3 regions of the Bradyrhizobium sp. LB11.1 genome follow, and region 2 is predicted to be linked to each of the others. Evidence: predicted binding sites of a transcription regulator. Region 2 holds the regulator's gene; each other region holds the start of a gene.
The links. Region 2 encodes LexA, which represses DNA repair genes until DNA is damaged. Its sites were predicted from a motif close to TGTTCNNNNTGTGTTCNG; they were not measured.

Region 1 (4,903 bases), on a different contig from region 2:
CCCGCGGCTGCAGGTAGACGGCCAGACTGTCGCGCCAGGAGGTCGCAGGGGTGGAGGTCGCGGCAGGGGAGGTCGCGTCGGGTGCGGTCATGGGGAGGTGTTAGCAGATTCTGGGGATCACATGGGAGGCGTCGTTCCGGCTACAAACGAGGTGTCGTCGCCCGGCTCGACCGGGCGACCCAGTATTCCAGAGGCCGAAATTATGGAGGACCCGCGATCCCGGAATAGAGATCGTTCCAGTTCGGATTGTCCCTCTCGATCAGCGCGATCTTCCAATCGCGCTTCCACTTCTTCAGCCGCTTCTCCCGCTTGATCGCATTCTCGGGATCATCGAATTGTTCGAAGTAGACGAGCCTTACGACGCCGTATTCCTTCGTGAAGCTTTCGATGAGCTTCAACTTGTGCTCCGCGACCCGGCGGATGAGATCGTTCGTCACACCGACATAGAGTGTGCCGCCGATCTTGCTGGCGAGAATGTAGACGTAATAGTGGCGTTCACCCATCTGCCGCCTCTGGGATACTGGGTCGCCCGGTCAAGCCGGGCGACGACAGCGAAATTGGAGCGGCAGCGTACCGGAACTGGGGAGAACGTCACTCCCCCGCCTGGAGCTTCCTTGGAAACAGCTCCGGCGCCCCCGCCACCAGCCGCGGGCCGTCCGTGGGTGCGTCGGTCTTGCTGAAATCGAGCTCCTCGATTCTCCCGGCGCGCTTTTCGATCTTGTCGGCGGAGATCAGGATCTGGCGGACGTCCTCGTTCGCGTCGGCAAAGTGCTTTTGCAATTTCAGCACGCGGTCGCGCAGGCGGCCGAGATCGTCGCCGAGCTTGATCACTTCGGTCTGGATCTGGTCGGCGGCATCGCGCATGCGCGCGTCCTTCATGATCTGCTGCATCACCTGAATCGCGAGCATCAGCAAGGAGGGCGACACCAGCACGACCTTGGCGCGATAGGCCTTCTGGATCACGTCGTCGAAACCGTCATGGATTTCGGCGTAGACCGATTCCGACGGCACGAACATCAGCGCCATCTCCTGGGTCTCGCCGGTGACAAGGTATTTTTCGGCGATGTCGCTGACATGCTTCATCACGTCGCCGCGCAGCCGCTGCGTGGCGACGCGCTTCTCCTCGTCGGTGCGGGCGTCGTGCAGAGCGGTCATCGCTTCGAGCGGGAATTTCGCGTCGATGCAGAGCGGGCGCTGGTCGGGCAGGAACACGACGCAGTCCGGACGCTTGCCGGTCGAGAGCGTGAACTGGAATTCGTAAGCCCCCTTCGGCAGGCCGTCCTGGACGATCGCCTCCATCCGCGCCTGGCCGAAGGCGCCGCGCGACTGCTTGTTGGCGAGCACGTCGCGCAGGGTCGTCACCTGCGTGGTGAGGTCGGTGAGGTTCTTGTGCGCGCTGTCGATGATGCCGAGCCGCTCGTGCAGTGCGCGCAGGCTTTCCATGGTGTTGCGGGTCGAATGCTCCATCGACTGGCCGACGCGATGGGTCACCGAATCCAGCCGCTCGTTGACCGCCCGCGCCATCTCGGCCTGGCGGCCGGCCAATGCCTGGGTCATGGCGTCGGCCCGGCCGGAGGCTTCGCTCTGGGCGTGCAGCACCTGGCTCAGGCGCTCCTCGAGCTCGTCGGCGCGGATGGCGTTCGCCATCGCGAGTTCCGCACCGCGCCGCCCCGATCGCGCGATCACGACGGCAATCACCACCAGCAGGATGAGGACGAGGGCGCCGAAGCCGATCAGCACATCGATCATGCGCACCGGCCAGTCGCCCAACATGAAAATGATCTCGTTCATGGCTGCTCTTCTAACCGATTCGCGCGTCTTGGCGAACGAAGAGGGAACGTCGGCGGTTAACGGCCCCTAATTTTTATGGTTACCGAAACCTGAAGTTTTATGGTTACCGGAGCGTCAACGGGGTTCCGAGCCGCATTGACCGCATCCGGCATGCGGCTTAAATCGCGGCCATGGCCCTCAGAGAAATCATCATCCTGCCCGACAAGCAGCTGCGTCTGGTCTCCAAGCCGATCGAGAAGGTCACGCCGGAGATCCGCAAGCTTGCCGACGACATGTTCGAGACCATGTACGACGCGCCCGGCATTGGGCTCGCGGCGATCCAGATCGCGCAGCCGCTGCGGCTGATCACCATGGATCTCGCCAAGCCCGACCAGGAAGGCGAGACCAAGCCGGAGCCGCGCGTCTTCATCAATCCCGAGATCATCGCGTCCTCCGAGGACCTGTCGGTCTATGAGGAAGGCTGCCTGTCGATCCCCGAATATTACGAGGAGGTCGAGCGGCCTGCGAAAGTCCGCGTGCGCTTTACTGATTTGGACGGCAAGGTGCACGAGGAGGACGCGGGAGGTCTCTACGCCACCTGCATCCAGCACGAGATCGACCATCTCAACGGCGTGCTGTTCGTCGACTATCTGTCGAAGCTCAAGCGAGACCGCGTGATCAAGAAGTTCGAGAAAGCCGCCAAGCGGGGGGAGTAAGGTTCTCCGTCATGCCCCTCCGCCTGATCTTCATGGGCACGCCCGATTTCTCCGTGCCGACGCTGCTTGAGCTCGTCGCGCACGGCCACGAGATCGTGGCCGTTTACACCCGAGCGCCGAAGCCCGGCGGCCGCCGCGGCCTGCAATTGCAGCCGACGCCGGTTGAAGAGGCCGCGCGAAAACTCGGCGTGCCGGTGTTGACGCCAAAGACGCTGAGGACGCAGGAAGCACTCGACGAGTTCAGTGCCTTTGACGCCGATGCCGCCGTCGTCGTCGCCTACGGCATGATCCTGCCGCAGGCGATTCTCGATGCACCGAAACTCGGCTGCTACAATCTGCATGCCTCGCTGCTGCCGCGCTGGCGCGGCGCAGCTCCTATCAACCGCGCGATCATGGCAGGCGATGCCGAGAGCGGCGTGATGGTGATGAAGATGGATGTCGGCCTCGATACCGGCGACGTCGCCATGGCCGAGCGTCTCGCGATCACGGACACCATGACCGCGGTCGACCTGCATGATCGCCTCTCCCGCCTCGGCGCCGATCTGATGGTGCGCGCGATGGCCGCGCTCCATCGCGGTGGGCTTCAGCTGAAGAAGCAAAGCGAGGACGGCGTCACTTATGCTGCCAAGATCGACAAGGCCGAAGCGCGAATCGATTGGAGCAAGCCCGCGCGCGAGGTGCTGCGCCATGTTCACGGTCTGTCGCCATTTCCGGGCGCCTGGGCCGAACTGGTCGGCGTCAGCGAAAATGCGCGCGTGAAGATTCTGCGCTGCGAGCTCGCGAAAGGCTCGGGTGGGCCGGGCGAGGTGCTCGACGATCAGCTCACGATCGCCTGCGGCGAGGGCGCGATCCGAATCCTCGAGCTTCAGCGTGAGGGCAAGGCCCGGATGCAGGCCACCGATTTCTTGCGCGGCGTGCCTGTGAAGGCAGGCGCCAAATTCACCTAACGCTGTCATACCCCGCGAAGGCGGGGTATCCAGTACGCCGAGGCTTCTCGGCTTAACGGAGATGTCTCGGCGTACTGGATCGCCCGGTCAAGCCGGGCGATGACACCACCCGGATTGAGATGCCCCGCTACAAGCTCACCATCGAATATGACGGCGCGCCGTTCTTCGGCTGGCAGGTGCAGGAGACCTTGCCGTCGGTGCAGGGCGCGCTGGAAGCCGCGGTGAAGGCGATGACCGGCGCGGATGTGCGGGTGCATGGTGCGGGCCGCACCGATGCCGGCGTGCATGCGCGTGGCCAGGTCGCGCATGTCGATATCGACAAGCAGTTTCCGCAGGGCCGTTTTCGCGATGGCCTCAACGCGCATCTGCGCCCGCATCCGGTGGCGGTGCTGGAGGCGGAGATCGTCCCTGACACGTTCGAGGCGCGCTTCTCCGCGATCAAACGTCACTACCGCTATCGCATCATCAATACCCGCGCCAATCTCGCACTCGACATCGGCCATGCCTGGCGAGTGCCGCGCCGGCTCGATGCCGATGCGATGCATGTTGCCGCACAGCGCCTGCTCGGCAAGCACGATTTCACGACCTTTCGCGACACCGAGTGCCAGGCCAAATCGCCGGAGAAGACGCTCGACCAGCTCGACGTGCTCAGCGACGGCCGCGAGATCACGATCCTCACCTCGGCGCGCTCGTTCCTGCACAGCCAGGTGCGCTCGATGGTGGGATCGCTGGTCTGGGTCGGCGAAGGTCGCTGGACCGCAGACGATCTCTCCGCAGCGCTGGAAGCCCGCAGCCGCGCCGCCTGCGGCATCGTCGCGCCACCGGAGGGACTGTATCTGGTGAAGGTGGATTATTAGACGAGAGCCGGACGCCCTTGTCTCATCATCGGTGTCATGCCCCGGCTTGACCGGGGCATCCAGTACGCCGCGGCCTTTCGATGCTATCGCTGCTGCCTCGGAGTATTGGATCGCCCGGTCAAGCCGGGCGATGACAGTGGAGTGTTGGGCGAGAGTAGAGTCTTACCCAAAATACCGCGTCAAAATCCCGCGATACACCTGCGTCAGCTTCTCCAGATCCTTAACCGGCACGCGCTCGTCGACCTGGTGCATGGTCTGGCCGACCAGGCCGAACTCGATTACCGGGCAATAGCTCGAGATGAAGCGCGCGTCCGAGGTGCCGCCTGAGGTCGACAGCTCCGGCTTGCGGCCGGTGATTTCTTCGATCGCTGAGACTGCGAGTTCGGTGAACGGGCCGGGCTTGGTCACGAACACGTTGGAGTTCGACGGCTCCCAGACGATGCGGGCGCGGATGCGGTTGCCGCAGGCCTTGGTCAGCCGTGTCTCGACCAGCTCGCGCAGGCTCGCCTGCGTATGATTGTCGTTATAGCGGATGTTGAATTTTGCGCGCGCCTCGCCGGGGATGACGTTGTTGGCCTTGTTGCCGACATCGACCGAAGTGAATTCGAGATTG
Region 2 (4,903 bases):
GGCCGACCTTCAGGCCGAGGATTGAGATCCACGCTTCAAGCGATTGGCAGACGCGGCGGCGTCGGGCGACTGTCAGCGGTGATCTGCGGCTTGTGCCCGCGCTCGCCGAGCGGCTGGGTCACGGGCAGCTGCAGCACGGTCGCGCGCTGGCCTTCGACCAGCTGTGTCACCAGCACGTATTTGCCGTCGGGGAATTCGATCGCGTCGTGATGGCGATCCGGAATGTGCGGATCGACCTTGCCGAACTTGCCGACGCGGGAGCTGATGGTGCGCGTCCAGATCCAGCGATTGTCGTAGCGGACGTTGTCGGCGAAGGCGAGCTCCGTTCCCGGCAGCAGGCAGACCGCGACCGACATGTCGGCTTCGGAAGCGAAGCCGCGCGTCGAGGTGCCGCGGAACGTTGTCGCGACGATCGTCTCGCCGACTTCTGCGGGACGCGTCGCGACGGCATGCAGGCTGTAGTCACACATCGGGTGCTCCTCAATCAGGATAGCAACCCGCGCCTCTGTCTCGGAGGCGCAGGCCTCTATCAGAGTGGAAGCCTGCAAGCGTCTGCTTGGTTGTGGGCAAATCTGCGGCTCGGGTCCGCAGCTTGCCATCACATTTTCTTTTTCAAATGCAGGAGGAACAAAGCCTGCGCTTGCGCATTCTTCGAGGCTCTCCGTCAGCAGTCGGCCGGTGCCGACCAGCCTGAATATTGCCAGGTCGGCTGCGTCTGCTGTTCGGCGGCATTGCGGGCACCGCGGAATTGTTCGCACGTGGCCCGCGACGCCCTGCGGGCGTGATGCTTTGGCTGCGACGCGAAAGCTTGTGACGCTGATGCTGCGATCAGCGCCATTGTGACGGCGCCCAAAATGATCTTGCGCATGGTTGTCTCCTCGGTCTCGCAAAGCCCTGCGAAGCGATCGGTGCTTCGTTGCGGCGTGCCGAGGATGTCGCGCCGGAGAGGTGGCCGGATAATCTGTGCGAAACCAGAAAGACTATCCAGCCGGAGCGGACAATCGTCCGCTCGAATTGTTGACGCGCGGCCTGCCGCCGGCAGGGCGCAACCGCCTCAGTATTTGCGATAAAGCCCGATGAGCTTACCCTGGATCTTCACCCGGTTGGGTGGAAGGATGCGGACCTCGTAAGCTGAATTCGCCGGCTCGAGCGCGATAGAGGCGCCTCGGCGGCGGAAGCGCTTCAAGGTTGCCTCCTCGTCGTCGATCAGGGCGACCACGATATCGCCGGTGTCGCAGCTCTCGTTGCGCTGGATCAGCGCCATGTCGCCGTCAAGAATGCCGGCGTCCACCATCGAATCGCCGCGCACCTCGAGCGCGTAGTGCTCGCCCGAGCCCAGCATGTCCGGCGGGACGCTGATGGTGTGGCTCCGGGTCTGCAAGGCCTCGATCGGTGTACCGGCCGCGATCCGGCCCATCACGGGCACCGCGACGGGACGCTCGCCTTCGTCGGCGGGCAGGCTGGAGGTCGTTCGCACCTTGCCGAGATTGCCCTCGATCACGCTCGGCGTGAAGCCGCGGCGGCTGCCGGCGGCGGCCTGGAGCTCAGGCAGCTTGATCACTTCAATGGCGCGAGCGCGGTTGGGCAGGCGGCGGATGAAGCCGCGCTCCTCGAGCGCAGTGATCAGACGATGGATGCCTGACTTCGAGCGCAGATCGAGCGCATCTTTCATCTCGTCGAAGGAGGGCGGCACGCCGCTTTCCTTCAGCCGCTCGCTGATGAACCGCAGGAGCTCGTATTGTTTGCGCGTTAACATCTCGACCAAAATCCCCCGGTTGATGTCGTCCGATTCCGAGACGCTGAATTCAGCAATAAGCCGCTACATGCTCGAAACAAATCATGAACGGACACTATATGTTCGATACATGTTCCGCAACTGCTTAATTTACCGTGAACGCGCTTAAGTTCGCGGAGCGCACGCGAACACAGCGGTCAGACGGGCAGTCGCAGCACCTCGCAAGGCGTGCCGGCTTCGGCTTTCGGCGCGAACGGCGCGCGCACGAGAAGTGCCTGTGCCGCAGCGAGATTCGCAAGCAGCGAGGAGTCCTGGTGATTGACGGGATGCGCTACCAGCGTGCCGTCATCACGCACATCGAGGCGCGCGCGAAGATAGTCCTCGCGCTGGTCGTTGGCGCCGACGTCGCGGCCGAGCACCGCGTGTTCGCGGCGATGGTGAACGACCGAACGGCCCGACAGCGCGCGAATCAGCGGCACCAGGAACAGGAACCCACAAACGTAGGATGACACGGGATTGCCGGGCAGGCCGATCACCCGCATCGCCCCGAGCTGCCCATTCATCATCGGCTTGCCCGGCCGCATGGCGATCTTCCAGAACGCCATCGAGATGCCTTCGGCTCTTAGTGCCTGCTGCACCAGATCGTGGTCGCCGACCGACGCGCCACCCGTCGTGATCAGGACGTCGGCGCCGGTTTCGCGGGCGCGGCGAATGCCGGCGGTGGTCGCCGCAAGCGTGTCGGCGGCAACCCCGAGGTCGACGGTGTCGGCACCCTCGCTGCGGGCAAGCGCATGGAGGGCGTAGCCGTTGGAATAGACGATCTGGCCATGGCCCGGCGTGCTGCCCGGCATGACCAGCTCGTCGCCGGTGGCGAGGATCGCGACCTTCGGGCGGCGCCGAACGGCAAGGCTCGGATGGTTCATGCCGGCGGCCAGCGCGAGATCGCGCTCGGTGAGCCGGACGCCCTTGCGCAGGAGCACGTCACCCTCGGAGAAGTCGATGCCGGCGGGGCGGATGTGCCGCCCGGTGACGCCTGCCTCCTTGATCGTGATGCGGTTGCCGTCTGCGAGGGTGTCCTCCTGGATCACGACTGCGTCCGCGCCCTCGGGCACGACGCCACCGGTGAAGATCCGCACGGCTTCGCCGGCACCGACAGTTCCTGCAAACGGCCGGCCGGCCGCGACTTCGCCAATGACGATGAGCTGCGCGTCGACCTCGGCCGCATCCGCTGCGCGGACGGCATAGCCGTCCATCGCCGACATGGCCTGCGGCGGCTGCGTCCGCCGCGCCGCGACGTCGCGCGCGAGCACACGATGGAAAGCCGCGTCAAGCGCGACCATTTCCTCGGCCATGGGCGCTGCACCCGCAAGCACTGCTGCAAGCGCATCGGAAACGGGCATCAAGGCCACGGCGAACTCCCGCTACAAGTCGAAAGACTCGGTCGGCAAGTTTCTAGCCGAGCGGGAGGGCGGACGCAAAAGGGCTATACTGGCGCGGAGCGTGCGCTTCCGGGCTCGAATGGCCGATTATCCGCAATTTGCTTTGATGCCGAGATTGAAGTGGCGCTCCGCCATTCGGGCAATCAATCTCACGCCGCGGCATGATCCGGAAGGCGAAAGAGGCCGGCACGAGGATCGGGTTATGGCCAGGACGGAATACGAGAGCCACGGCGAGCGTCGATCTGTTTCCTGGCTTCTAGTCCGGACTGACATCGGGCGCCATAGGCCCCTGATCCCTGTCGGGCATCGGATCCGCCAGGGCCTTCAGGTCGGCGGCCTTGCTGATCAATTTTGCGGAGAGCTCAGAATCCGAGGTGGTTCTGGCGAATTTCATCAGCAGGGAGGCCTGCTTGGTGAGGTAGGTTTTGCCCAACACGTCGATACTTCCGATGTAGAATTCCCAACGGACTGATGAGTCCGGAAGCGGGCCATTCGTTCCCGGAACTTTGTATAAAATTGCACAGAACGGTTTGGTTCCCCGTTCCCCGATGAAATGGTTCCGGAAGCAGGTGGTTGGACTGCGCAACCGCCGGATTAAATTCCCAGCGCCTTCAGCGCTTTGCCGACGTCGTGGGGCGAGGTCACATGGATCGCGGTGAGGCCCCGGGCCCTCGCGCCTTCGATATTCTCGGCGAGGTCATCGAAGAACACGATCCGGTCTGCCGGCACGCCCATCGCGGCAACGACATGGTCGAAGGCTTCCGCATCCGGTTTACGCAAGCCCATGCTTGAGGACAGATACAGCTCGCGGAAATGGCCCAGCAGATCGGCATATTCCTTCGAGAAATGGTCCACATGCGGGCGGTTTGTGTTGGAAAAGGCATAAAGCGGCATGTGTCTGGCCGCGCGCGGCAGCAGATCCGCAATGTCGGGCATCTCGCCGGCGAAGATCGCGTTCCAGCCTTCGAGGAATTCTGCGTCGGAAATCGTGATCCCGAGCGAGCGCCGGAGCGATTCGAAATAATCCTCGTTGCTGATCTTGCCCATCTCGTGCAGCCGATAGGCTTCGCTGTCACGCACGTAGCGCGCGACGATGGCCTCAGGTGTGCAGCCGGCATGTCCCGCCCAGCAGGCGATCGCCTTGGAGAAATCGATGTCGAGCACCACGCGCCCGAGATCGAACAGAAGCGCATCCGCGCTGCCGGGAGAGAGCGAAGTCATTGCGTGCTTTTCTCGTCAGTACCGATAAGGCTCGTGGTCGAACAGCGGGAACGCGCTGAACACGCTCGGTGCATTGGTTGCGGTGGCCTGATGCAGGCAGGACTTGTTGACCTCGCCGAATGAAGTCGCCCCCAGGAGACCGAGACAGCGCAGCACCTCGTCCTCCAGCAGCTCCAGCATCCGCGCCACGCCGGCCTCGCCGGCCGCAGCCAGGGCCCAGCACTGCAGCCGACCGATGCCGACGAGGTCGGCGCCCGCCGCGATCGCCTTGACGATATCGGTGCCGCGGCAGACCCCGCCATCGACCATGATCTTGGCGCGACCCTTCACGGCGTCGACAATCTCGGGCAGCACATGCATGGCGCCGCGGCCGTGATCGAGCTGGCGGCCGCCATGGTTGGAAACGTAGATCCACTCGACGCCGTGATCGACCGCGATCTGCGCGTCCTCGGCGGTGGCGATGCCCTTGAGGATCAGGGGTATCCTGAACTTGTCCTTGACCATCTTC
Region 3 (4,903 bases), on a different contig from region 2:
TCGCGGTGAACTTAATGGCGTTGCCGGCGAGGTTGAGCAGCACCTGGCGCAGCCGCGCGGCATCGCCCGTGACCTCGAGCGGCAATCGCTCGTCGACATAGGCTGCGATCTCGAGGTTCTTGGCCTGCGCGCGGGGCGCCAGCAGTTCGGTGACCTCTTCAATCAAGGTTGAGAGCGCAAAGGGACGTTGGTCGAGATCGAGCTTGCCGGCTTCGATCTTGGAATAGTCGAGCAGCTCCTCGATCAGCGCCATCAGCGCTTCGCCGGAGGTTTTCACCGCCCTCGCGTAAGTCGTCTGCTCCGGCGTCAGCGCGGTGTCGAGCAAGAGGCCGCCCATGCCGATGATGCCGTTCAGGGGGTTACGGATCTCGTGCGAGGCCATTGCGAGGAAGCGCGATTTGGCGCGGTTGGCGGCGTCGGCCTGATCACGGGCATCCGACAGGGCGCGTTCGGTCTCGGTGCGGTCGGTGACGTCGCGGCCGACACTCTGCAGTTCGGCGGGCTGGCCGGCATCGAGCCGCACGAAACCTTCGCGCCAGGCGATCCAGCGCGCGCCGAGCGGGGTGGAAATTCTCTGGTCGTGGACGTGCGTGCCGTTGCTCTCGCGCGCGCTGTCGCCCTGTTCGAGCACGTCGAAGTCGAACCGTGTGCCGATCAGCGCGCTGCGCGTCTGCCCAGCCAGCGCGCAATAGGCGTCGTTGGCGAAATTGATGCGGCCCTGGTGGTCGCGCAGCACGATCAGGTCACCCTGCGATTCGAACAGGCTGCGGGCGCGCTCTTCGGCTTCCTTCAGCTCCCAATTGCGATCGATCAGCGCCTCGTTATGGGCGGCGAGCTTGCGCATCCGCTTGTTGACGAAGCGCAGCCGCATGCTGAGCGTCGCGAGGCCAAGGCAGGCCAGCGCGAACAGGAAGCTCGCGCCGATCGCAAACGTGTTGGGATCGTAGCCGGAATTTTGTGCGCGGCTGCCGGTGACGAAGCCATAGGCGCCGCCGAACGTCGCCGAGAAGATCATGAAGGAGCGGATCGCGAAAGCAATTCGGGGGTGCTGTCGCCTGAAGCGGCGCATGTGCACCTTGATCCGGAACGTCCGACCCATCGCCACCGACCCTGATTCCTGAAGTCCCGCCACCGCCGTTTGCGACGATGTCTCGCCGACCTTGCGAACAGCTTGAGGCTTTGGGGCCGCCTCCAAACAGGGTTGACGAGGTGTTAATGCCTCAGAGGGAGGCGGCCTGAAGGGGGAGAGGGCGGTGGCCGTCATGAGCGCCGACGATCAGCGCCGCGGCCTCGCGCTGCGAGAACGATTTCGAGCGCACATAGATGCGGTAATCGGCCGGGCCTTCGGTGGAGAGATAAATGACCGGGCCGCCATCGACCGGCTGGGCGGCAATCGTGATCAGGCGTGCCGCCGGATTGGCCTGGCACGACTCTGTCTCGGAGCCGAGACCGTCGTCCACGACCGCAAAGTCCGCGGCGTCTGCATCGTCGGTGATCTGGACCCGCACCGTGGCCCGCGACTGGTCGTCGGTGAAGGCGACATGGACGCCGGCCGTCCAGAACAGGGATGTCAGCTCGACTGAAGTATCGCCGAGGGCGACGCAGGGATGGGAGACCGATCCAATCTCGCCGCGGGCGAATATCGCAGCCGCCAACAGGGGAACCACTGAGGCCAGGACCTTGAAACGCAACATGACACTCTACTCGCCAAGCTACTCGCGAAGGCCGCTCGGGAACTTGTGGGCCTATGGTTTGCAGAGCGTAAAGGAAACTCGTTACCGCCGGGTTGATGCGCTGGATGATCAGGCCATCTGGCGCACATCCTCCGCGAGTGCGCGATAGGACAGCGCTTCGGCGAGATGCAGCCGGCCGATCTTGTCGGCGCCGTCGAGGTCGGCGAGCGTGCGCGCCACCCGCAGCACGCGATGGTAGCCGCGCGCCGACAGCCGCATGGTTTCGGCGGCCTCGCGCAGCAGCTTTTGTCCCTGCGCGTCCGGCTTGGCGATGTCTTCGAGCACGGACGCCGGCGCCTCGGCATTGGTGCGAACCTGCGGCAGACCGGCATCCGCGTAGCGCGCAAGCTGGATGTCGCGCGCCGCCGCGACGCGTGCGGCGACCTCGGCCGAGCCTTCCGCCGGCGGCGGCAGGATCAGATCCGCCGCGGTCACGGCCGGAACCTCGATCCGCAGATCGATGCGGTCCATCAGCGGGCCGGAGATGCGGGCCTGGTAGTCGCCGGTGCAGCGGTCGATGCGCCCGCGCTTGCAGGCATAGCCCGGCTCGAATGCATGGCCGCAGCGGCACGGGTTCATCGCCGCGATCAGCATGAAGCGCGCGGGATAAGTCACGCGGTGGTTGGCGCGGGAGACCGAGACCTCACCGTTCTCCAGCGGCTGGCGCAGCGAATCCAGCACGCGCGGATCGAACTCGGGCAGCTCATCGAGGAACAGCACGCCCTGATGCGCCAGCGAAATCTCGCCGGGCTTTGCGCGCATGCCGCCGCCGGTGAGCGCAGGCATGCTGGCGGAATGATGCGGCGAGCGAAACGGCCGCTGCGAGGTCAACGCGCCGCCTTTGATCTCGCCGGCGACGGAGGCGATCATCGAGACCTCAAGCAGTTCACCCGGCGACAGCGGCGGCAGGATCGAGGGCAGACGCGCCGCCAGCATCGATTTGCCTGCACCGGGCGCGCCGACCATCAGGAGGTGATGTCCGCCGGCGGCCGCGATTTCCAGCGCCCGCTTGGCGCTCTCCTGGCCCTTGATGTCGCGCAAATCGAGCAGGGAGGCTGCCGCCTCATGCACCTTCGGCACGGGCCGCGACAGCACCTGCGTGCCCTTGAAATGATTGGCGATCTGAATCAGCGAATGTGCGGCGACGATCTGGATATCCGGGCTCGCCCACGCCGCTTCCGAGCCGCAGGCCGCCGGGCAGATCAGGCCTTCCTCGCGCACATTGGCACCGATCGCGGCGGGCAGAACGCCGGCCACGGGCGCGATCGAGCCGTCGAGGCCAAGCTCGCCAAGCACGGTGAAACCCGTCAGCGCATCCGGCGGGATCGCACCGATCGCCGCCATCAGCCCAAGCGCGATCGGCAGGTCGTAATGGCTGCCTTCCTTGGGCAGGTCGGCGGGGGCGAGATTGACGATGATCCGCCGCGCCGGCAGCGCAAGCCCCGAGGCGATCAGCGCCGACCGGACCCGCTCGCGCGCCTCCGACACCGCCTTGTCTGGAAGGCCGACAATGGCGAACGCCGGCAGGCCCGGTGCGACCTGGACCTGTACGTCGACCGCACGAGCCTCGATCCCCTCAAAGGCGACTGTCGAAACCCGCTGAACCATGCTGCCCCCTCGCACAATTAGGGGTAGCAGACCGGGATCGCCCTGACAAGAACAATACGGGAACGATGATGGCGGCGCCGCGAGCCCTAACCAATCGTAAACGGGGTGCGGACACTACGCCTCGAATGCGACCGGCTCTCCTCAGCACATTCCAACGAATGTCCGCTACTCCTAGAGGTGCGGGATGGGCCGTGCTCTAACGGGTGAACAATTCAAATGCTTGCAAATCGCCGGAAGAGCGAACGTCGGATGTGCACCCGGCTTGCCAAGATTCATCTTGGCGCCGGATCGCTGCCGCGGGATTGCACGATCACGGATATCTCGGATGGTGGCGTGAAGGTCGTGGCGGAGTTCCTGGAATTGCCGCCGCAATTCACCATCATCTTCGCCCCCGACTATTCCCGCCAATGCCGCCTGCGCTGGCGCATCGGTTGCGAGTTTGGTGCGGAATTCACCGACTGAGCGCGCGTGATCCGGAAACTGTGAAGCGGTTTTCAAAAAGATCATGCGCTAACAATTGAGTCCCGAGGCGCGCTTCCTTAACGGGAATTTAGCGTTAATCGGCAAAGCATCTCTGATCAGTCCGCCGGCGGTGATCAGAGTATGTCCAAGCGTTCGTCCCTTGCCTCTTTCCCGGCGAGATTCCTGCTTCCCGCGCTCGCGGTGCTTGCCCTCGGTGGTTGCCAGACCACGAGCCTGGAGGACGTGACCGGCGCGCTTGGCACCGGCGGCAAATCCGACCCCGCGGCCACGGCCGACGCCAGGCCGGACATGGACGGCCTACGCGAGCGCTATCGCGCCAAGCCCAGCGATCCCGCCATCGCCCTCGACTACGGCAAGGCGCTGCGCCAGACCGGCCAGCGCGCCCAGGCGGTCGCCGTGATGGAGCAGGCCGTGCTTGCCCATCCCAGCAACAAGGCGCTGCTCGCCGGCTATGGCCGCGCGCTCGCCGACAACGGCAATTTCCAGCAGGCCTTCGACGTGCTCAGCCGCGCGCATACGCCCGAAGATCCGGACTGGCACATCCTGTCGGCGCAGGGCGCGGCGCTCGATCAACTCGGCCGCAACGAGGAAGCGCAGCAATATTATGCGACCGCGCTGAAGATCGTGCCCGACGAGCCGACCGTGCTGTCCAATCTGGGCCTATCCTACATGCTGCAAAACAATCTGCCGAAGGCCGAACAGGTGCTCGGCCGCGCTTATCAGCGCAATCAGAACGATGCGCGGGTCCGCGCCAATTTTGCGCTCGTGCTGGGATTGCAGGGCCGCGAGGCCGAGGCAGAGACTATCGTGAAGGCCGATCTGCCGCCGGATCAGGCGGCGGCAAAGGTCACGGCGCTGCGCCAGCTGCTGTCGAAGAAGCAGCGGCAGCGGGCGGAGAAGTAACCGGCCGCCGAGAGTCCAGCTCGCGCAAAAACGCTCTCGCCCTTACGACGCCTTGCGATGCGGAGCGGATCCGCGTCCCGTCCTGCCCTTCAGCTTCTTCAGCAGCGGTCCGAGCAGCGAACGCTTCGGCTTTTTCACCTCGCCGCGCCCGGCGAGGCGGTTGGCCATGTTCTGGA

Region 1: a site for LexA is predicted at 1,823-1,840, ahead of ABIA96_RS24100 (DNA recombination protein RmuC). Genes of this name have one in related genera too.
Region 3: a site for LexA is predicted at 3,389-3,406, ahead of ABIA96_RS22330 (YifB family Mg chelatase-like AAA ATPase). Genes of this name have one in related genera too.

The regions. Positions count from the first base shown of each region.
Region 1 covers NZ_JBEPTH010000009.1:262,266-267,168, forward strand. Annotated here, with positions in the region: gene ABIA96_RS24090 (AmpG family muropeptide MFS transporter) at 1-91, opposite strand, end outside; gene ABIA96_RS24095 (GIY-YIG nuclease family protein) at 201-503, opposite strand; gene ABIA96_RS24100 (DNA recombination protein RmuC) at 592-1,791, opposite strand; gene def (peptide deformylase) at 1,962-2,486, shown strand; gene fmt (methionyl-tRNA formyltransferase) at 2,498-3,433, shown strand; gene truA (tRNA pseudouridine(38-40) synthase TruA) at 3,553-4,290, shown strand; gene dapE (succinyl-diaminopimelate desuccinylase) at 4,453-4,903, opposite strand, start outside.
Region 2 covers NZ_JBEPTH010000005.1:324,518-329,420, forward strand. Annotated here, with positions in the region: gene ABIA96_RS15815 (ComEC/Rec2 family competence protein) at 1-25, shown strand, start outside; gene ABIA96_RS15820 (hypothetical protein) at 36-470, opposite strand; gene ABIA96_RS15825 (hypothetical protein) at 665-868, opposite strand; gene lexA (transcriptional repressor LexA) at 1,055-1,756, opposite strand; gene ABIA96_RS15835 (molybdopterin molybdotransferase MoeA) at 1,933-3,144, opposite strand; gene ABIA96_RS15840 (hypothetical protein) at 3,431-3,610, opposite strand; gene ABIA96_RS15845 (HAD family hydrolase) at 3,769-4,395, opposite strand; gene ABIA96_RS15850 (alpha-hydroxy acid oxidase) at 4,411-4,903, opposite strand, start outside.
Region 3 covers NZ_JBEPTH010000008.1:242,224-247,126, forward strand. Annotated here, with positions in the region: gene ABIA96_RS22320 (PAS domain-containing hybrid sensor histidine kinase/response regulator) at 1-1,099, opposite strand, end outside; gene ABIA96_RS22325 (hypothetical protein) at 1,221-1,694, opposite strand; gene ABIA96_RS22330 (YifB family Mg chelatase-like AAA ATPase) at 1,803-3,341, opposite strand; gene ABIA96_RS22335 (PilZ domain-containing protein) at 3,558-3,803, shown strand; gene ABIA96_RS22340 (tetratricopeptide repeat protein) at 3,945-4,727, shown strand; gene ABIA96_RS22345 (CpaE/TadZ family protein) at 4,770-4,903, opposite strand, start outside.